Regions from separate parts of the Acidovorax sp. SDU_ACID1 genome, predicted to be linked through region 2. Evidence: predicted binding sites of a transcription regulator. Region 2 holds the regulator's gene; each other region holds the start of a gene.
What was found. Region 2 encodes FNR, which switches genes on or off when oxygen is low (the NO sensors DNR and NnrR bind a similar motif). Its sites were predicted from a motif close to TTGATNNNNATCAA; they were not measured.
Positions count from the first base shown of each region.

Region 1: a site for FNR is predicted at 3,313-3,326, ahead of AAG689_RS20475 (hemerythrin domain-containing protein). Genes of this name have one in related genera too.
Region 3: a site for FNR is predicted at 4,333-4,346, ahead of napE (periplasmic nitrate reductase, NapE protein). Genes of this name have one in related genera too.

Region 1 is NZ_CP152342.1:4,163,626-4,170,852, reverse strand. It holds gene AAG689_RS20500 (MlaD family protein) at 1-772, shown strand, start outside; gene AAG689_RS20495 (ABC-type transport auxiliary lipoprotein family protein) at 769-1,449, shown strand; gene AAG689_RS20490 (phosphoadenosine phosphosulfate reductase family protein) at 1,507-2,130, shown strand; gene AAG689_RS20485 (CsbD family protein) at 2,363-2,581, shown strand; gene AAG689_RS20480 (hypothetical protein) at 2,646-3,224, shown strand; gene AAG689_RS20475 (hemerythrin domain-containing protein) at 3,399-3,896, shown strand; gene AAG689_RS20470 (hypothetical protein) at 3,903-4,130, opposite strand; gene AAG689_RS20465 (cell envelope integrity protein CreD) at 4,127-5,578, opposite strand; gene crcB (fluoride efflux transporter CrcB) at 5,671-6,036, opposite strand; fluoride riboswitch at 6,139-6,212, opposite strand; gene creC (two-component system sensor histidine kinase CreC) at 6,220-7,227, opposite strand, start outside.
Region 2 is NZ_CP152342.1:2,894,742-2,901,968, forward strand. It holds gene AAG689_RS14285 (EAL domain-containing protein) at 1-809, opposite strand, end outside; gene AAG689_RS14290 (HD-GYP domain-containing protein) at 809-2,113, opposite strand; partial or broken gene AAG689_RS14295 (sulfite exporter TauE/SafE family protein) at 2,215-2,941, opposite strand; partial or broken gene hemN (oxygen-independent coproporphyrinogen III oxidase) at 2,945-4,326, opposite strand; gene fnr (fumarate/nitrate reduction transcriptional regulator Fnr) at 4,522-5,244, shown strand; gene AAG689_RS14310 (hypothetical protein) at 5,270-5,557, opposite strand; gene AAG689_RS14315 (FixH family protein) at 5,673-5,954, opposite strand; gene ccoG (cytochrome c oxidase accessory protein CcoG) at 6,014-7,227, opposite strand, start outside.
Region 3 is NZ_CP152342.1:241,241-248,467, forward strand. It holds gene AAG689_RS01065 (DegQ family serine endoprotease) at 1-374, shown strand, start outside; gene AAG689_RS01070 (response regulator transcription factor) at 425-1,084, shown strand; gene AAG689_RS01075 (ATP-binding protein) at 1,081-2,433, shown strand; gene AAG689_RS01080 (phospholipase D-like domain-containing protein) at 2,430-3,815, shown strand; gene AAG689_RS01085 (bacteriocin) at 3,922-4,266, shown strand; gene napE (periplasmic nitrate reductase, NapE protein) at 4,414-4,590, shown strand; gene AAG689_RS01095 (chaperone NapD) at 4,625-4,912, shown strand; gene napA (periplasmic nitrate reductase subunit alpha) at 4,893-7,227, shown strand, end outside.

The sequences.
Region 1 (7,227 bases), 1.3 Mb from region 2:
CTCGGGCAACGTGCTCATCCGCATCGCGGTCAACACCGACGCACCCATCAGCCCCACCACCTTCGCCACCCTGGGCTACCAGGGCGTCACCGGCCTGGCGCACGTCCAGCTCGACGACGCGGATGCTCCGGTGCCGCGCCCTGCTTCCGGCCCCAGCGGGTTGCCGCGCCTGCCGCTGCAAAGCTCGCCCTTCAGCCAGCTGGCCGAGCAGGGCCCGGCCATCCTGGCCCAGGTGCAGGAGGCCACCGAGCGCATCAACACCCTGCTGGGCGACGAGAACCAGGAGCGCTTCGGCACGGCGCTGGACCAGTTCGGCCGCGCGGCCGGCAGCGTCGATGCGCTGGCGCGGCGGCTGGACCACACCGTCACCACGCGCCTCGACCCGGCGCTGGCCGTGGTGCCCGACGTCGCCCAGGATGCGCGCCAGACCCTGCAGTCGCTGCGCCAGGCCGGCAGCAGCGCCGCCACGGCCGCCCAGGAAGTCAGCCAGGCCGTGCGCACCCTCAGCGCCGAAGGCGGCGCGCTCGACGAGATCGCCAGCGGCGCGCGCAGCCTCTCGGCCGCGGCGGACCGCTTCGGCCGCGTGTCCCTGCCGCGCCTGAACCATGCGGCGGACGAAACGGCGCGTGCCGCGCGCCGGCTGGGCCGCACGGCCTCGGGCATCAGCGACAACCCCCAATCGCTCATCTACGGCGCGGGCCGCGCATCCGCCGGGCCGGGCGAGCCCGGCTTCGTGCCGCCCAACGCGCGCAATGGAGATCCAGTGGAATGACTGCTACTACCAAATCCATAGCTGGTCGCGCTTATTCAGCAAGCGCCAGGGCCGTTTTCGGCTTGATGTTCGCGGCGCTGGCCGCCGGCTGCTCCATCCTGCCCGAGCCGCCCGCGCGCGCCGATGTGTACGACTTCGGCCCCGGCCTCATGGCCCCCGCGCCCGCAGACCGGCAGGCCAGCCTGCCCCCGGTCGCGCTGGCCGAGATCTCCACCGTGGGCATCCCCGAAGGCAGCTCCGCGCTGCTCTACCGCCTGGCCTACGCCAACGCCCAGCAACTGCGGCCCTATGCCCACGCGCGCTGGAGCCAGCCGCCAGCGCAACTGCTGCAGCAGGCGCTGCGCGACCGGCTCGGCCAGCGCCGCGTGGTGGTATTGGGCGAGGACGGCATCGCCCAGCAGGTCGAAGGCACCGGCTGGCCCACCGTGGTGCGCGTGGAGCTGGAGGAGTTCAGCCAGGTCTTCAGCGCCCCGGCCAGCAGCGTCGGCCTGGTGCGCCTGCGCGCCTCTGTGGCGCGTGCCGCCAGCGCCGGCGACACGCTGGTGGCCCAGCGTGTGTTCGCCGTGCAGCGCCCCGCCGCCACGCAGGACGCCGCGGGCGGTGCGCGCGCCCTGGCCGAGGCCTCGGCCCAGGCCGCCGAGGAACTGGCGCAGTGGCTGGAGCAGCAGGGGCGCTGAGCGCGCAAACACCGAGGGAGCACAATGGGCGGTTTTCTCCCCCGCAAGCACCTTGCCATGAGCAGCATCGACCTCGCACACATCAACGCCACCCTCGGCCACGACGCCCAGGGGCTGGTGGACTGGGCCGTGGGCCTGGGCCGGCCGGCCATCGTCACCACCAATTTCCGTCCGTTCGAGGCCGTGATCCTGCACCTGTGCACGCGTGCCCAGCCCGACATGCCCGTGGTGTGGATGGACAACGGCTACAACACCGAGGCCACCTACCGCTTCGCCGACGAGGTGACCCGGCGCCTGCAGTTGAACCTCAGCATCTACCTGCCGCGCCGCTCGCGCGCGCACCGCGAGGCCGTGGACGGCCCCGTGCCGGCGCTGGATGATCCGCGCCACGCCGCGTTCACCGAGGAGGTCAAGCTCGAGCCCTTCGCCCGCGCGCTGCGCGAGACCGCGCCCCAGGTGTGGTTCACGGCTCTGCGCGCCAGCGACACCGCCGTGCGTGCGCAGATGGAGCCCGTGTCCATCAACCCCGACGGGCTCGTCAAGGTCGCGCCGCTGCTGCACTGGACGTCCAAGCAGCTCTACGAATACCTCGTGGCCCACGACCTGCCCAACAACTTCGACTATATGGACCCCACCAAGGGCGAAGACAACCGCGAGTGCGGGCTGCACCTGGCGCACTGAGCCGCGCTTCCCGCCACCCCCAGAGAGACGTGCGCCGCACGTCTTTTTTTTGCCCGGTCCGTGCTCCTTCGGCCTACATGCGGCTGTCGCTCCGCGCTGACGCGGCCCGCGCACCTGCGCCGACGGGCTGCGCAGCGCACGCTGCCTACAGTCTCTCCATCGCCCCACGCACCGCGATTCCCGCCGCCGGCGGGACGGGCAGGCGGCGAAGCATTCCCAAGGAGAGCCAGTCATGAATGAGGACCGCATCAAGGGCAACTGGAAGCAGTTCACCGGCAAGATCAAGGAGCAGTGGGGCAAGCTCACTGACGACGACCTCGACGTGATCGCCGGCAAGCGCGACCAGTTCCTGGGCAAGCTGCAGGAGCGCCAGGGCCTGGCCAAGGACGCAGCGGAAGAGCAGCTCAAGAGCTGGCAGCAACGCAACCCCGACTTCCGTTTCGACGACTGATATCCGTGTGCGGCGCGCCTGTCGCGCCGCCCGCGCCCTTCCACATTCCGCAGGAGGACTATCCATGAAAAATACACGCAATCTGATCGCCCTGGTCGCCGCCGGCCTGCTCGCCACGTCCGGCATGGCCATGACCCGCGAGGAGCACAGCGCCGCCAAGGACCGCATCTCCGCCGACTACAAGGCCGCCAAGGCCCAGTGCGACACGCTGAAGGCCAACGCCAAGGACATCTGCATGGCCGAGGCCAAGGGCAACGAAAAGATCGCCAAGGCCGAGCTGGAAGCCCAGTACAAGCCCAGCGATAAGGCCACCTACAAGGTGCATGAAGCCCGTGCCGACGCCGCCTACGACGTCGCCAAGGAAAAGTGCGACGACCAGCAGGGCAACGCCAAGGACGTCTGCGTGAAGGACGCCAAGGCCGCCCACGTGGCTGCCAAGGAAAACGCCAAGGTGGCGCGCGCCCAGGCCAAGGGCGCCGACAGCACCGCTGCCAAGCAGGCCGATGTGGCCGACGCGAAGAAGGATGCCGCGGAAGCCAAGCGCGAAGCAGACTACAAGGCCGCCAAGGAACGCTGCGATGCCATGAGCGGCGACGCCAAGGACGCCTGCGTGGCTGACGCCAAGCGCATGTACGGCCAGTGACCGGCAGGCGCTTGGCGCCCGCCCCGCATGCCGCAGACCCCGCCAGCCCGACGCTGGCGGGGTTTTTTCATGGGCGCAGCGGAGCGCCCTGACCTGCGTCAACACGCGCGGCGGCCATCGCTCCTATGCTCGCGCCGCTTTGGAAACGGCTTCGCAATGGAAGGAATACAGGCCATGGCCGCACTGGAATGGTCCGCAGGACTGGCGCTCGACCTGCCCCTCATGGACAACACCCACCAGGAATTCGTGGCGCTGCTGCAGTCCGTCGAACTTGCGGACGATGCGCGGCTGCTGTCCGCCTGGCAGGAACTGGTGGAACACACGCAGGCCCACTTCGACCAGGAAGACCGCTGGATGCAGGCCACGCGCTTCGCTTCCGGCAACTGCCACAGCCTGCAGCACAAGGTGGTGCTGAAGGTCATGCGCGAAGGCGCCGAGCGTGCGGCCCAGGGCGAGCTGCACGTGCTGCGCGGCATGGCGGCCGAGCTGGCCGTCTGGTTCCCGCAGCACACGCAGGCCATGGACGCCGCTCTCGCGCTGCACCTGCGCCGCGTGGGCTTCGACCCCGCCACCGGCACCGTGCAGTCGCCCGACGCGCTGCCGCAGGAGCTGATCCATGGCTGCGGCGGTGCCTGCTCGTCGGCCGAGCACGAAGCCGAAACGCACGCCTGACGCACCTCACCAGCGCCGCGCGGGCAACAGCCCCGCCATGCGCCATGCGAGCTCGCGCAGCGCCTGCCGCAGCGCCGGCGTGATGCCGCGCCGCCGGGGCGTGTAGGCCGCGGCCAGCACGCGCTGCTTGGCGTGGCGCAGGGCGGCGCGGTCGCGTTCCTGCAGCGCGCGCATCAGCCGGTCGTGGTAGCGCTGCACACGCCGGGCCTCGGCGGGGGTGAGGGGTGCATTCATGCTGCCACCTCCTGCACGGGCATGCGCCGTGCCGCCAGCCCATACCAGTCCACCTTGCGCGTGAGCACCATCACCGCCGCCAGCACCGCGAACAGCGCCACCGCGCCCACCACCAGCGCCGTCTGCTCCAGCTGCAGTAGCCCGTAGAGCAGCCCGTAGAGCAGCGCGATGCCCGCGCCGAACGGCAGGCCGCGCCAGCGCCCGCCCAGCATGTGGCTGGCGTAGTAGCCCAGCAGCAGCACGCAGGCCCCGGCCGCCAGCGCGTAGGACAGGCCGAAGGGCAGATGCTCCGACAGGCTCACCAGCAGCAGGAAGAAGCTGCACAGCGCGCTGCCCACCAGCAGGTACTGCACGGGGTGCACGCGCAGCCTTTTCGTCGCCGGGCCGCCCCAAGACGAAAAAGCGGCCCCCTCGGGGGGCAGCGACCCGCGCAGCGGCGGAGCGTGGGGGCCATTGCTCATGAGCTCGAACAGGCCCACGGCCACGAAGGTGAGGGCGATGAACAGCACGCCGTACTTGGTGGCGCGGTCCGACAGCGTGTAGGGGTTCACCGGGTCGACGAAGGCGACGCTGAAGCTGTCGGCGCAGCGGTCGCCACCGTCTTCGGGCGCGTCGCAGACCGCGCGGCCCTTGGCAATGTCCTGCTGCGCCGTGGTGGCGAGCGACGACAGGCGCCAGCGCGCGGTGAAGCCGCCGTCGCCCACCTCGCGCTCCGACGGCAGGAAGCGCCCCGCGAACGACGGGTGGGGCCAAGTGCTCTGCATCTGCACCTCGGTCGTGCCGCCCAGCGGCACGATGGCCAGGCGCTCGGTGCCCACGAGCTCCAGGTCGAGCGCGGCCGTGAGCACGCCCTCGCGGTGGCGCAGCCCCTCGGGCAGTGCCGCATGCAGGCCGCGCGAGTACACCGGGTGGAAGGTGCCGGGCCTGAGCACCTGCGCGCTGCCGTCCACATCCACCTGCGCGGCGCGGATGCCGCGCGCGTCCTGTACCGCCAGCATCAGGATGGGCGCGCCGCACTGCATGCGCGAGCCGCGCACCGTGCCTTCGGGCCGCAGGGCCGCGAGGTCGGGCCACTGGGCCGTCAGGTGGGCCTTCAGGGTGTAGGCGTGGACCTTGTGCAGGCCGCGCGCGCGCTCCTGCATCAGTGCGGCGGACTGCACCTGCAGCCGCTCGGGCGGGGCCGTCAGCAGGAACTCGCGCCGCCGCTCCTCGGTGCGCCGCTCGGCGCCGGTGCCCACGGTCTCGTCCCAGCTCTCCACGCAGGCGCTGTGCACCAGCGGGCCGATCAGCGTCTGCGGGCCGGCCAGGCTCTGCGCCACGCCATGGGCGGCCGCACTGCGGTAGAGCTGCCGGTCGCGCACTACGTCTTCGATCAGGCCCAGGCCGAACAGCAGCAGCATGCCGACGGCCGCGAGCGCGGCGATTTTTGCGAACAAGGGATGTTTCAAGGGAAGGCTCCTCCATGGGTGGTTCATGGAGGAGCAGTGTTCGCCGCGCGGGTGAGAAGGCGATGAAGTTTGTGAGGCGAATGTGAAGCGGTTCAGCGTACCGATGCCATGCCCAGGTACAGCGCCCCCACGCCCAGCGCCACGGAACCCGCCGCGTAGAGCGCCGCCATCGCCGTCTCGCCGCGCGAGTGCAGCAGCGCCACCTCCAGCGAAAAGGTGGAGAAGGTCGTGAAGCCGCCGAGGATGCCGGTGGTCAGGAACAGGCGCGCCTGCTGCGGCAGCCCGCTCTTTTGCGCCCAGAACTCCACCACCGCGCCCATTACGAACGAGCCCAGCACGTTGATGCACAGCGTACCCCACGGGAACGCGCCGCTCAGCAGCCGCGCCGCGAGCATGTTGACGCCATGGCGCAGCGCGGCACCCACGCCGCCGCCCAGAAACACAAGCAGGAATTCCATGATGGATGCCGCCCTCAGAAAAGTTCAAAAGAAATCGGGCAACAAAAAACCCGCCAGGCGGCGGGTGGGGATGCATCCTGCCGCAGGCGGACGCCATGCGCCCGTGCCGCAGGAGCCATCAGCCATCGGGGCAGGCCCCGGGGCGGTTGTCGGGAAGCTCCATTCCCATCACACCGGTGCATTTTATGCGAACAGCAGCTCCGCGCGGCAGCCTCCGGCCGTGTTGCGCACGCGCAGCTGCCCGCCGTGCAGCAGCATCACGCGCCGCACGATCGCCAGGCCCAGGCCCGAGCCGCTGCGCTGGCCGCCAGGGCGCGCGGTGGTGAAAAAGCGCTCGCCCAGGCGCGCCAGCGCGTATTCGGGCACGCCCGGGCCTGCGTCCTGCACGGCGACGGTGCTGCCGTGCAGCTCCACGCGCACGGCGGTGCCCTCGGGCGAGAAGTCGATAGCGTTGTCGATCAGGTTGCCGATGGCGAGGGTGACCAGCTCCGCCTCCCACGCGCCGCTCGCGCCCTCGCCGTGCAGCTCCAGCGCCACGCGGCGCTGGTGCGCGCGCGCCCGCGCCTGGGCGATGGCGCGCTCGGCGCAGTCGCGCAGCGCCACGGGCGCGGCGGCCTCGGCGTGCTGGCGCTGCTCCAGCTTGGAAAGCTCCAGCAGCCGGTCGATCAGGCGCTGCAGGCGCTCGCTCTGCTCCACCACCTGGGCGGCGAACTGGCGGCGGTCGGCCTCGGGCAGGTCGTCGTGCAGCAGCTCGCCCGCGCCGCGGATGGCGGCCACGGGGCTTTTGAGCTCGTGCGTGAGGGCGCGCACGTAGCCCTCGATGTAGTCGCGCCCTTCCAGCCGCTCGCGCATGCGCTCCATGGCGCGGGCCAGGTCGCCCAGCTCGCCGGGCACCTGCGGCACGGCGGGCGGCGGGCCGTCGCCGCTGGGCCCCTGCACGCTCAGGGCGTAGTCGCGCAGGCGGCGCACGTGCCACACCGTCCACACGGTGACGGCCACGCCCACCAGGGCCGAGAGCGCCAGCAGCAGCACGCCGCCGCGCAGCACCTTGCGTTCGGCGCGGTCGATGAAGCGCTGCACCGTGCGCGTGGGCTTGGCGACGGTGAGCACGCCCGCGATGCGTCCATCCACGCGGATCGGCGCGGCCACGTACATCACGCCGCTGGTGTCGTCCTGCTGCACGTCGCGGCT
Region 2 (7,227 bases):
GCGATGAAGATGGCATCCAGGCTGGATTCGAACACCCGCGCCGCCAGGCGCAGGCCCGCCTGCACCTCCGCCTGCCGGGAAATGTCGCGGAAGGAGAACACGCGCCCGGCGGGCCGGCCTTTGATGAGCTGCGGCACGGAGCAGCGCTCGATCGTGGCGCCGTTGCGCAGATGCAGGACGTCCGTCGTTTCGAGCAGCGGCTCCAGCGCAATGGAAGCCAGGCGCGCCCGGTAGGCATCGCGGTCCAGCACCTGCGCTTCCATGTGCTCCCGGATGGCCGCATCGTCGCGCTGCACCAGCAGTTCGCGCGGTATGTGCCAGATCTGGGCCAGGCGCTGGTTGAAGGCACGCACCTCGCCGTGGAGGTTGCAGGTCAGCACACCGTCGGCCGCGGAATCGAGCGTCGCACGCAGCTCGGACAACAAGGTTTCCAGCTCGCGTTCGGAAGCCTCCTGCTCGGAGCGGTCGTACATCGTCAGCAGCAGCAAGCCTTCGTGGCCCACAAGGGCGAGCACGCGGCGCTCCACCGGCACCAGATGGCCGCTCCCCGCATGCCGGACGCTGGTGCGGGAGTGGATGCCCCGCACGATGTCTTGCGCAGACTGGCTCCAGAAGATGTGGTCCTCGGGCGTCTCGGCCAACGCCTGCACCGCCATGCCCACCATGCTTCCCACCGGACGGCCTACAAGCCGCGCTGCCGCCTCGTTGGCGTGCAGGATGTCCAGCGCCTGTCCATCCACCACCCAGAGGGCGACGTCCAAGCCGTCGCACACCGCAGTCCAGGCTGCGAGGGAGAGGCGGCTGTCCATCAAGCACCGTCCTCGCACCGCCGCGCATCCACGGCGCGCTCGAAGAAGTAGCAGATGCGCTGCTGCGGCGACAAGTAGTCGAGCGCTTCGCGGGGCAGCTGTTCCGGCTTGAGGCTGCGGCGTATGCCTTCGTCCGGATATGCAGCCAGATCCATGGCCACGGCTTGCGACCGCGGCACCTTCGCGTCGAACGGCAACACGCAAGGCCGCAACGGGTGCAATGCATCGACCGAGACCACCAAAGCGAAGCGACCATCCGTCAGCTGAACCAGGGAGCCCGGTGGGTAGACCCCCATCATGCGGATGAAGGCGCCCAGCACCGTGGCATCAAAACACATCTTCTGCTGCGCGAAAATCTGCGACAGTGCTTCATGCGGTGTCAGCGCCTGCGCGCCATGCAACGGATTGCACAGGCGGTCGTAGCGATTGGCCAGCGCCACGATCTGCCCTCCCCGGCCCAGGTCGTCCGCCATGAGACGCAAGGGAAAGCCGCTGCCGTCCGCCATTTCATGGTGCTGGGCGATGGCGATGAGCACATCGCTGGCCAGCTCCATCCGCTGCCCCAGCTCCACCGAATGGCCGACATGCCCCTCATAACGCGAGAGATCGGCCGGCGTCAGCGAAGCTCCCGGCTCGCCGACGTGGGGAGGCAGCATGATCTTGCCCAAGTCATGGAGCAAGGCGGCTACGCCGACGTGGTGCAACTCCCTGGACTGCAGCCCTAGCGCCCGCCCCAGCAGCAATGCCAGCACCATGACATTGACAGCATGCAGGGCCGGTCGCTCGCTGGGCACCTCGGCCAGCAAGCGGATCGCGCAATGCTCGGCGTCCAGCAGCTCGGCCACACAACTGCCCACCAACGCGTCCACCTGCCTCCGTGCGTCAAGTGGGGAAACCAGAACCTGCGTGGACACCATGACATAGGTGTCCGTGGCTTCCCTGTAGCGCTGGCCGCAGCGCTGCAGCGACTCGCTTTGCTCCCGCCAGGCTCGCGTGCCGGAAAATGGGGCACTTGTGTCAAGGGATTGCTCTTGCGTACCGAAAGCACCCGCAGGATCGGGCACCGCCGTTTCTGCACCATCCCTTTGCAAGCCCGATCTGGCGGGTACCTCGGGCACTGGCTGGCTTTTGGCGGGCACATAGCGCACCTGCTTCAGTCCCAGCTCTCTCAGGGTGTGAATTTGCTCTTGCGAGGACACCCGGAAGCTGCTCATCGGGAAAGGATGGTTCATCCACCCCAGGTCGAGCTGGATGAACATGCCCACACGGAGCTGGTCGATGTCGATCAGGACGGATTGGTTCACTTCACGGAGCGCAGGCAGCTCGCTTTGATTGAACCATTATCATCAGTTACGGCAGCTTTAGAGTTGTTACAAATAGTAGGCGACAGCCGCCGATGCAACACTCAGCTCACGCACCAGGGGGCCGGCTGTCCGTGGACTACGTCCATCCATAGGGCCCATGCCCCCATGGTCAGGAGCACCGCGCCGGCCAACCGCGTCCCCCAGCTTCCGCGCAGCGCGTTCAGCCGCTCGCGCAACCGGCTCCATGCCCAAGGGCCGGCGACCAGCCACAAACCGCTGCCGATTCCGAACAGCACCATGCACGCAGCCCCGTTGGCCACACTGCCGCTCAGTGCGGCCATGAGCAATGCGGTATACAGCAGGCCGCAAGGCAGCAGGGCCCAGGCGACTCCCGCAGCAAACACCCCTCCAGGCTTGGATACGAGAGGCTTGGTTTTGGCCCATACGCGGCGACCAGCGGCTTCGATCCACGCGGGCTGGCGCGCCTGCAGCACCATCAGCGCCCCCCAGGCCAGGATCATCACATGCATCATCGTCCACGCTGGGCGCAGCGCAGGGCTGAACTGGCTCAGCCACGCCAGGCGCTCCATTGCCAGCGCAGCCATGGCTCCCGCCGCACCGTAGCCAACGAGCCGCCCCAAGTGGAATCCCAGCAGGCGCCCCCTGCCCCGGCGCTTGTGCGAGACCCACTGGACCGCCTGCTCCGAGGCCTGTGGCTTTCCCCCCTTGCCCCGTCAATGCGCCGCAAGGAGCCGCGCACATGACAAGGCAGTGCGCCCCGCCCGTGATGCCCATGAGCAATGCCGTGGAGGCCAGGGCCAGCAGCATGGATCAGATGATGCGGGAGAACTGCGCCCGGTTGCGCCCGGCCTGCAGGTACTTGTCGAACACCATCGCCACACCCCGCACGAAGAACCATCCCATCGGCGTGACCTCCACGCCATCGGAATTGATTTTCACCAGGCCTTGCCCTTCCATCTCCTGCAACCGGGCCAGTTCGACATCAAAGTAACGGCGAAAATCGATCAGCCAGGATTGCTCCATGGGCTCGAAAAGCACCTTGCCCTGGCACATCAAGGCCATGATGACCGCACGGCGTATCAGATCGTCACGGGTCAGCGCCAAGCCGCGCACAACGGGCAGGTGCCCCTGGTTGATCGCGTCGTAGTATTCGTCCAGGGTCTTGACGTTCTGGCTGTAGGTAGCGCCGATGCGGCCGATGGCCGAGACGCCCAGGCCGATCAGGTCGCAGTCAGGCTGGGTGCTGTAGCCCTGGAAGTTGCGATGCAGGCGCCCCTGGCGCTTGGCCACGGCCAGAGCGTCGTCCGGCAAGGCAAAATGATCCATGCCCACGTACACATAGCCGCTAGCCATGAAGACATCCATGGAGCGGGCCAGCATGGACACTTTGGCCGATGCCATGGGCAACTCGGCGGAGACGATGCGCCGCTGCGCCTTGAACCGCTCGGGCAGGTGGGCATACGCGTAGAGCGCAATGCGGTCCGGGCGCAACTGGGTGACCTGCTCCAGCGTACGGTCGAAGGACTCCGGAGTCTGGCGTGGCAAACCGTAGATCAGATCCACGTTGACCGACTCGAATCCCAGCTTGCGGGCGCTCGCCACCAGGGCGAATACCTTCTCCGCGGGCTGCACGCGGTGCACCGCTTTCTGCACCTCGGGGTCGAAATCCTGCACACCGAAGCTGAGCCGGTTGAAGCCCAGTTCCGCCAGCAGAGCCAGGCGCTGCTCGTCGACCGTGCGCGGATCCACTTCAATCGAATATTCGCCCCCAGGCGCCAGCACGAAGCTGCGGCGCAGCATGCCCATGAGCTCGCGCAGCCCCTCGTCGGACAGGAATGTCGGCGTCCCCCTCCCAGATGCAACTGGCTGACGTGCTGCCCGACACCGCAATGGGCCGTATGCAGGTCGATCTCCCGACTCAGATAGCGCAGGTAGACCTCCGCCCGTTCCGGGTGCCGCGTGATAATCTTGTTGCATGCGCAGTAGTAGCACAGCGACTCGCAAAACGGGATGTGCACATACAGCGACAATGGCATCGCTTTGGCCGCCGAACCCACGCGGCGCTGCTGCAGCGCAAGAATGTATTCTTCTTCGCCAAAAGCCTCCACGAAACGGTCCGCCGTCGGGTAGGAGGTGTAGCGCGGCCCAGGCACATCGAAGCGACGCAAGAGCTCGGTGGTGACAACAGTCATGGGGAAAATTTTCCTTGTATCTGACTATCCACTGTGCCGCAGAGACCCCGGCTCGTCCTTGACTTTAATCAAGCACTCACGGGGTCAGGATAGCGACAATTTGATTTCGGCTCAAAGTCGGTCAATTCCCTGCGGCATTTCCGCCTCCAGGGGTTTCAGAGGTAAGCTAGCCACATGAACAGGGCGCCCGTGCACATGAATCTGCAGACCATCAAAGTTGCGTGTTCCAACTGCAACTTGCGCGAGCTTTGCATGCCCCTGGGGCTGAACGACCAGCAATTGCAACGCATCGACGAAATCGTGGCCATCCGCCGCAAGATCAAGCGAGGCGGCACGCTGTTTCGCAACGGTGAAGCCTTCACTTCCCTTTTTGCGATCCGCACGGGCTTTTTCAAGACCTGCGTCGCCACGGAGGATGGACGCGATCAGGTCACCGGCTTCCAGATGGCCGGGGAGATCATCGGCCTCGATGGCATCGTGAACGACAGGCACACCTGCGACGCCGTAGCGCTCGAGGATGCAGAAGTCTGCGTGATGCCCTTCGACCGCATTGAAGAGCTCTCCCGCGAAGTGACGGCACTGCAGAGCCATGTGCACAAGATCATGAGCCGCGAGATCGTGCGTGAACATGGCGTCATGCTCCTGCTCGGCAGCATGCGCGCCGAGGAGCGTCTAGCGGCTTTCCTGTTGAATCTGGTGCAGCGCCTGCATGCGCGGGGATTTTCCCAGTCGGAACTGGTCCTGCGCATGACGCGTGAGGAAATCGGCAGCTACCTCGGTCTCAAGCTGGAAACCGTGAGCCGTACATTCTCGAAATTCGTGGAAGAAGGCATCGTGGAAGTCAAGCAGCGGCATGTCCGCATCGTGGACACCGATGCCCTGAAACGCATCGTGAACAGCCAACAAGCCTGCCACTGAACCGCCTTGCAGGCGGCCCGCGTCTTCAGGACGAATACTTTGCGCAGTCCAGGGGACGGTCTCCCTTGGGCACAGGACAGCGGTTGACCTCGAACGGCGAGAGGGACAGCATGGTCGTCAATGCACTCGACGCCATGATCACCAACCAGAAGATGAAGAAGGCAACGGTGTAAACGCCTTGCCGCGATAGGTTCATGGGTTGGTCGAACCAGTGCAATGCCTCCGGATCCACGAAGGCAAACACCACCATTTCCATGACCCCTGCCATCAGAAAGGCGGGCCAGGCAATCCACATCAGTCGCTGCGTCCACATTTCGCGTGCCTCCTTGCAATGGTGACAGCCTAGCATCATGCCCTGCGCGTGCAAAGAGTACCCGACCTCTCGATTCCCCTTACCTGCATCAATTCTTTTCGGATGCGGCTCCGCGTCACCGGCGAGGCTGGTCCTCGAGGGGCGTGGCGGCATGGTTGCGGCCCTTTATCGCAGGGGCCATGCTGGCCTCGGAATGCTGGAGCGTCTTGTTGATCTCTAGGCCACGCTGGTAATAGTCTTCCGCCAATACAGGGTCGGGCTGCCGGATCGCGAGCCACAGCGTCACGAAGCCAGCGATCACCACGATCACCGGCCCGGCGATCACCAGCCAGACATGGCCATATTTCCACCAAGGCTGCGCCACTGGCGATTCATTCATGGATGGGACTGCGGGCATGGGAAACTCCTTGGCCCCATAAGGAGGCCTGACCTGAACATAACCACCTGGCAAGCCCATCAGCGGGGTACCAGGAACACCGACTTCTCGGCCACCTGCGCTTTATCGCCTTGTGCCTGGATGTCGAAAAACACAGTGTGCGACCCGGGCGCGGCAGAACCATAGGGCACCTGCAGCCGCACTGCCACCCAGCGCGACTCGGCCGGTCCGATATCGATCTCCGATTCGGAGGCGACTTCCAGCCCTTCCAGCCCGCGCGCACTGATACGGTAGCGCTGCGTGCCTTCGGTGGCATTCATGATCTGCAAGCGGTAGATGTTTTCCAGCTTGCCGCCTGCCACGATCCGGGACAGTGCCGCGCGGTCGCGGACCACGTCCACCTTGAGCGGCGTGCGCACCACGAGGCTGGCCAGCATGCCCACGCACAGCAAGGCCAGCACAGCCGTATAGATCAGCACGCGCGGACGCAGCACGCGCTTGAGCATCTGCGACTGCGTCCAATGGTTCTTCACGCCGTTCTGCGTAGAGAAGCGGATCAGCCCTCTCGGGTACTTCATCTTGTCCATCACGGTGTTGCATGCATCCACGCAGAGGCCGCAGCCAATGCATTCATACTGCAGGCCCTCCCGGATATCGATGCCCGTAGGACACACCTGCACGCACAGCGTGCAGTCGATGCAGTCGCCGAGTCCCTTCGCCTTGTGATCGATGCTCTTGTTGCGTGGCCCGCGCGGCTCACCGCGCTCAGGGTCGTACGTCACGACCAAAGTGTCCTTGTCGAACATGGCGCTCTGGAAGCGCGCATAGGGGCACATGTACTTGCACACCTGCTCGCGCAGGTAGCCCGCATTGCCGTAGGTGGCAAAACCGTAGAAGAGCACCCAGAAAATCTGCCACGTCCCCTGGAGCGCCAGCAATTCGCTGCCCAGTTCGCGAATGGGAACGAAGTATCCCACGAAGGTAAACCCTGTCCAGAACGCCACGGCAATCCAGACCAGTTGCTTGAGCGACTTCTTCCACACCTTCTCGAAGGTCCACGGTCCGTTGTCCAGGCGCATGCGGGCACTGCGATCCCCTTCGATCTTGTGCTCGATCCACATGAACATTTCCGTGTAGACCGTCTGCGGGCACGAGAAACCACACCACAGGCGCCCTGCGACAGCGGTGAACAGGAACAGCGAAAGGGCCGAGATGATGAGCAGGCCCGTCAGGTAGATGAAGTCCTGCGGATAGAGCACGAGCCCGAAGATGTAGAAACGCCGGGCACCGAGGT
Region 3 (7,227 bases), 2.5 Mb from region 2:
TGCGCCTGCAGGTGTGGCGCCACGGCCGCAGCGAGGACGTCACCGCCACGCTGGGCAACGCCGCCGACAAGCCCCCGGCACAGGCCCGTGCGGACGCTGCGCCCGGCCAAGGCCGCCTGGGCCTGGCCCTGCGCCCCTTGCAGCCAGGTGAGCAACGCGAAGCCGGCGTGGAAGGCGGCCTGCTGATCGAACAGGCCAGCGGCCCCGCCGCCCGCGCCGGCGTGCAGGGCGGCGACGTGCTGCTGGCCGTCAACGGCACGCCCGCGCGCGACGTGGCGCAGGTGCGCGGCGTGGTGGCCAAGGCGGGCAAGTCGGTGGCGCTGCTGGTGATGCGCGACGGCGAGCGCATCTTCGTTCCCGTCCGACTTGGCTGACCGGGGCGTGCCGCTATGCTTGGCGGCATGCCTTGTCCTGCCCCTGCGCCATGCGCCTGCTGCTGGTTGAAGACGACGCCATGATCGGCGAGGCCGTGCAGGGCCTGCTGCGCGCCGAAGGCCACGCCGTGGACTGGGTGCGCGATGGCCTGCAGGCCGATGCCGCGCTGCGCGCGCAGCGGTACGACCTGGCGCTGCTCGACCTGGGCCTGCCCGGGCGCGACGGGCTCGACGTGCTGCGCGCCCTGCGCGCGCGCGGCGACCGCACGCCCGTGCTCATCGCCACCGCGCGCGATGCCGTGGCCCAGCGCGTGCAGGGACTGGACGCGGGCGCCGACGACTACCTGCTCAAGCCCTACGACCTGGACGAACTGCTCGCGCGCATCCGCGCCCTCACGCGCCGCGCGGCCGGGCGGGCCGAGCCGGCCTACGAGCTGCACGGCGTGACCGTGTGCCCAGCCACGCGCGAGGCCAGCGTGAACGGCCAGCCTGTGGTGCTCTCGGCGCGTGAATGGGCGGTGCTGGAGCCGCTGGTCGCGCGCCCCGGCGTGGTGCTCTCGCGCGCGCAACTCGAAGACAAGCTCTACGGCTGGGGCGACGAGATCAACAGCAACGCCGTGGAGGTCTACATCCACGGCCTGCGCAAGAAGCTGGGCGCGGGCTTCATCCTCAACGTGCGCGGCGTGGGCTACATGGTGCCCAAGCCATGAAGTCGCTGCGCGCCCGGTTGCTGCTGTCCCTGCTGGCCGCCATCGCCCTCGGCGTGCTGGTGCAGGCGGGCCTGTCGTACCGCGCGGCGCTGGCCGAGGCGGACGCCATCTTCGACTACCACATGCAGCAGATGGCCCAGGCCCTGCGCCCCGGCCTGCCGGCGCTGCCGCCGGGCGACTACGGCCCGCTGGTGCAGGGGCAGGAAAGCCCCGAATTCGTGGTGCAGGTCTGGTCTGCCGATGGCGTGCGCATCTACGAATCCAACGGCGGGCTGGCGCTGCCGCAGCGCGCCGTGCTGGGCTTCGCCAACGTGCGCGCGGGCGGCAGCACCTACCGCGTGCTGTCGGTGCAGACGCCGCTGCAGGTGATCCAGGTAGCGCAGGACATGGCCGTGCGCCGCGCCATGGCGCGCACGCTGGCACTGCGCACGGCCGTGCCCATCGCGCTCATGGCACCGCTGCTGGCGCTGGCCGCGTGGTGGGCCGTGGGCCGCTCGCTCGCGCCAGTGGAGCGCGTGCGCCGCCAGGTCGCGCAGCGGCGCGCCGATGATTTGGCGCCCGTCGATGGCGCCGGCCTGCCCGCCGAGGTGCGCCCGCTGGTGGACGAACTCAACCTGCTGCTGGCGCGCGTGGAGCAGGCCTTCCAGGCGCAGCAGCACTTCGTGGCCGATGCGGCGCATGAGTTGCGCTCACCCCTGGCCGCGCTCAAGCTGCAGGCCCAGGCCCTGCAGCGCGCGCCCGACGCCGCCGCGCGCGAGTACGCCACCGAGCGCCTGTCCGCCGGCATCGACCGCGCCACGCGCCTGGTGGAGCAGCTCCTGGCCCTGGCGCGGCACGAGGCGCAGGCCGCCGCGGGCGCCCCCGTGCAGTCCGTGGCGCTGGCCGAACTGGCGCGCCAGGCCGTGGCGGATGCCGCCCCCGCAGCGCAGGCGCGCGCCATCGACCTGGGCCTGGCACCGCTCGACGCGCAGGCCGAGCACGCCACCGTGCCCGGCCACGCGCAGGCCCTGGCCATCCTGCTGCGCAACCTCATCGACAACGCCATCAAGTACACGTCCGAGGGCGGCACGGTGGACGTGCAGGTGCTGCGCGCGCCCGGCCACCTCGTCCTGGCGGTGGACGACAGCGGCCCCGGCATCCCGCCCGCCGAGCGCGAGCGCGTGCTGCAGCGCTTCCACCGCGCGCCCGCGGAAGGTGCGCCGCAGGCGGAAGGCAGCGGCCTCGGCCTGGCCATCGCCGAGGCCATCGCGCGCCTGCATGGCGCACGGCTGGCGCTGGGCACCGCGCCGCGCTTGGGCGGCCTGCGCGCCGAAGTGCATCTGCCGCTGGGAGGCGAGGGCGCCGCATGATCCGCGTGGCCGTGCTCTCCGGCCTGGGCCATGCCGTGTTCGTGGCCGTGGGGCTGCTGGTCTACGTCATGGGCACGCGCATCGGGCACCAGCGCCGCCACCCTTCGGCCGCCGTGGGTTGGGTGCTGGGCATCGTGGCGTTCCCCTACCTCGTCGTGCCGTTGTTCCTGCTGTTCGGCACACGCAAGTTCGCACGGCCCGCGCGGCGCCAGCCGGGGCGGCCGGCCAGCGAGGGCGGCCCGCCCTGGGCCGCGCAGCTGCTGGCCTGCATGGAGGTGGCACCGGCCGCGCGCAGCCAGCGCATCGTGATGCACGCCGACGGCAGCGAGGCCTTGCAGGGGCTGCTGGGCACCATCGCATCGGCCCGGCGCCAGCTGGATGTCTGCACCTACGTCTTCGCCCACGACGCGGTGGGCGCCCAGGTGGCGCGTGCGCTGCTGGAGTGCGTGCGGCGCGGCGTCGCCGTGCGCCTGCTGGTGGACGCGGTGGGCAGCATGCGCACGCCGCCGGGCATGCTGCGCGCGCTGCGCCGCCAGGGCGTGCAGGTGCGCCGCTTCATGCCCCTGCTGCACAACCCCCTGCGCGGGCGCACCAATCTGCGCAACCACCGCAAGCTCGTTGTGGCCGACGGGCAGCGCCTGTGGAGCGGCGGGCGCAACCTGGCCTGCGAATACTTCATGGACCGGCCAGGCCACCCTGCCTGGGTGGACCTGAGCTACGAGGTCGAAGGCCCCGTGGCTGCCCAGGCCCACCTGCAGTTCGGCACCGACTGGCGCACCGCCAGCGGCCGCCTGCTGCGCCGCATGCGCAAGACGGTCGCGCCGCCGGTGCAGGAGGCTGACAGCGGGCCGCTGGCCCAGTGGCTGCCCAGCGGCCCGGACCATGCCGACGACACCGTGCATGCGCTGCTGCTGGCCGGTGCCTACCATGCGCAGCGGCGCATCGTGGCCGTCACGCCGTATTTCGTGCCCGACGACGCGCTGCTCGACGCCTGGTGCCTGGCCTGCCGCCGCGGCGTGCAGGTCAGCCTGCTGGTGCCCGAGCGCTCCAACCACCGTCTGGCCGACATCGCCCGCGAGCGCGCCCTGCGTGCGCTGGCCGCTGCCGGCGCGCACATCTGGCTGGCCCCGGCCATGGTGCATGCCAAGGCTGTGCTGGTCGACGACGGCCTGGCCCTGGCCGGCTCGCTCAACCTCGATGCGCGCAGCCTTTTCCTCAACTACGAGGCCATGACGGCGTTCTATGGCGAGGAGCAGGTCGGCTGGCTGTCCGCATGGTGCGAGGAGCAGATCGCCGCCGCGCAGCCCTACCATGCGCGCCGCCCCTCCTGGATGCGCGACATCGCCGAGGGCGTGGTGCGGGCCGTGGGCTTTCAGCTCTAGGCTTTGTCCGACACCCGGACGGCCCTCTGGAGGGCGCAGCGCCTTGCCCCGTGGGCGGTAGAAAAGGTTCGTCCATTCACAAGGAGCGCGCCATGAACACCATGCCATCCCCCACGAACAGCCGATCGACCCGGATCTGGCCGAGCAGGCCCGTCCTGGCCACGGCGTACCGTCGCAGGACCCGGAGCCGGCGGCGCAATTGCCCCTGTCGGCCGAGGAGCAGGAGCGGGAATCCCATTCGACCCTGATGGGCGGCGGCATGGTGGCCGGGGCTGCCACCGGAGCTGCCGTTGGCGTCGCTGTCGGGGGGCCGCTGGGCGTGCTGGTCGGCGGCACACTGGGCGGCGTCGCCGGTGCCCTGGGCGGCGCGGCTGCGGGCAAGCTGACGGGCGACGAAGGCCAGGCTGCCGGGAAAGAGCCCCTTCGCGGCGATACCGGTAAAAAGAACTGAGCCCGGCAGAAAGCCTGCCCTGGCGGCTATCGCAAGGGGCAGTTGCCTGCTATTCGCCCAGTTTTCTTGATGTGAATCAAGTGTTCTGATGCGGGATTTAACACGCGTCAATTAGGGACTTAGAATTGATTTTCATCAGGGGGAAAGATGCCGAGAAACTCTGCCGATTCCATCGATACGGGCCCATCGACACGTCAGGAGGAGGCGCGGAGTTTCCTGTTCCTCGCTGGAGTGATGGTCCCCATTCTGGCCGTGCTGGTGGTTGCCGGCTACGGGTTCGCTGTCTGGATCTACCAGATGTTCGCCGGCCCGCCCGGTAGCTGAACCGGCCTCGTCGAAGCCAGCCATGCGCCAGCCAATGACCGAAGAACTTCACATCACCAGCCTGGTTGTCCATGTGCAGCCACGCCGGGCCGAAGGTGCCGATGCGGCCATCGCCGCGCTGCCTGGCGCCCACATCCACGGATCCGACCCGAATGGCAAGCGCGTCGTCACGCTCGAGGCGCCTTCCGCGTCCGCGATCCTGGACCACGTTGAGGCGATCCAACGCATTGACGGTGTGATCAATGTGGCGATGGTGTACCAGCACGTCGAGCCGCTCGACGCCATGAACAAGGAGATAACGAATGTCGAGTACCCGACGTGATTTTGTGCGGCAATCCGCCGCGGCTGCGGCAGGCTCTGTCGCTGGCATTCCCATCGCCCAGGCCCAGGGAGGCCATGCGGCGGCGGAGGCTTCCAAGCTGACCTGGTCCAAAGCGCCCTGCCGCTTTTGCGGCACGGGGTGCGGAGTCACGGTGGCGGTGAAGGACAACCGCGTGGTGGCCACGCAGGGCGACCCGCAGGCCGAAGTGAACCGCGGCCTGAACTGCGTGAAGGGCTACTTCCTGTCCAAGATCATGTACGGCGAAGACCGGCTGACCCGGCCGCTGCTGCGCATGAAGAACGGCCAGTACGCCAAGGACGGCGAGTTCCAGCCCGTCTCCTGGGACAAGGCCTTCGACGTGATGGCCGAGCAGTTCAAGAAGACGCTCAAGGCGAAGGGGCCCACGGCGGTCGGCATGTTCGGCTCCGGCCAGTGGACGGTCTGGGAGGGCTATGCCGCATCGAAGCTGATGAAGGCGGGCTTCCGCTCCAACAACCTCGACCCCAATGCGCGCCACTGCATGGCCTCGGCCGTCACGGGCTTCATGCGCACCTTCGGCATGGACGAGCCGATGGGCTGCTACGACGACATCGAAGCCGCCACCGCCTTCGTGCTGTGGGGCTCCAACATGGCCGAAATGCACCCCGTGCTGTGGACGCGCGTGACCGACCGCCGCCTGAGCGGCCCCAACGTGAAGGTGGCGGTGCTCTCCACGTTCGAGCACCGGTCCTACGAGCTGGCCGACATCCAGATGACGTTCAAGCCGCAGACGGACCTGGCCATCCTGAACTTCATCGCCCACCACATCATTTCCACGGGCCGCGTGAATAAGGAGTTCGTGGACAAGCACACGAACTTCAAGGCCGGCAATACCGACATCGGCTACGGATTGCGCCCGGAGCATCCGTTGCAGCAGGCCGCAAAGAATGCAGGCGACCCCAACGGTGCCAAGCCCATCACGTTCGAGGATTACGCCAAGTTCGTCTCCACCTACGACCTCGACTACACCGCCAAGCTGACGGGCGTGCCGAAGAACCGCCTGCTGGCGCTGGCCGAGCTGTATGCGGACCCGAAGGTCAAGGTGGTTTCGTTCTGGACGATGGGCTTCAACCAGCACACGCGCGGCACATGGGCGAATAACCTCGTCTACAACATCCACCTGCTGACCGGCAAGATCGCCACGCCGGGCAACAGCCCGTTCTCGCTCACCGGACAGCCCTCGGCCTGCGGCACGGCGCGCGAGGTGGGTACGTTCTCGCACCGCCTTCCCGCGGACATGGTGGTCACCAACCCCAAGCACCGCGCGCATGCCGAGCACATCTGGAAGCTGCCCGAGGGCACGATCCCCGAGAAGCCGGGCTACCACGCCGTGCTGCAGAACCGCATGCTCAAGGACGGCAAGCTCAATGCCTACTGGGTCATGGTCAACAACAACATGCAGGCGGGCGCGAACCTGCACGAGGGCTACGCGGGCTACCGCAATCCCGACAATTTCATCGTCGTCTCGGATGCGTATCCCACGGTGACCGCCGTGGCGGCCGACCTGATCCTGCCCACCGCGATGTGGGTGGAAAAAGAGGGCGCCTACGGCAACGCGGAGCGGCGCACCCACTTCTGGCACCAGTTGGTCACCGCGCCGGGCGAGGCGCGTTCCGACCTCTGGCAGCTGATGGAGTTTTCCAAGCGTTTCAAGATCGAGGAGGTCTGGCCCGAGGAGCTCATCGCCAAGAAGCCGGCAGTGCGCGGCAAGACCTTGTTCGAGGTGCTCTTTCGTAACGGCCAGGTGGACAAGTTCCCGCTGGCGGATGTCTCTCCCGACTACGACAACAGCGAGGCGAAGGCCTTCGGCTTCTATCCCCAGAAGGGACTCTTCGAGGAATACGCCGCCTTCGGCCGCGGCCATGGCCACGACCTGGCACCGTTCGACGAATACCACAAGGTGCGCGGCTTGCGCTGGCCTGTCGTCAATGGCAAGGAAACGCTGTGGCGCTACCGCGAAGGCACGGACCCCTACGTGAAGGCCGGCACGGGCTACCAGTTCTACGGCAACACCGACAACAAGGCGAACATCTTCGCCCTGCCTTACGAGCCACCGGCCGAAGCGCCGGACACCGAGTTCCCGTATTGGCTGTCCACGGGCCGCGTGCTGGAGCACTGGCACTCGGGCTCGATGACGCGCCGCGTTCCCGAGCTGCACCGGGCGGTGCCCAATGCGCTGTGCTACATGCATCCGGAAGACGCCAAGGAGCTGGGCGTGCGCCGCGGCAGCGAGGTGGAGATCGTATCCCGCCGCGGCAAGATGCGCTCCCGGGTGG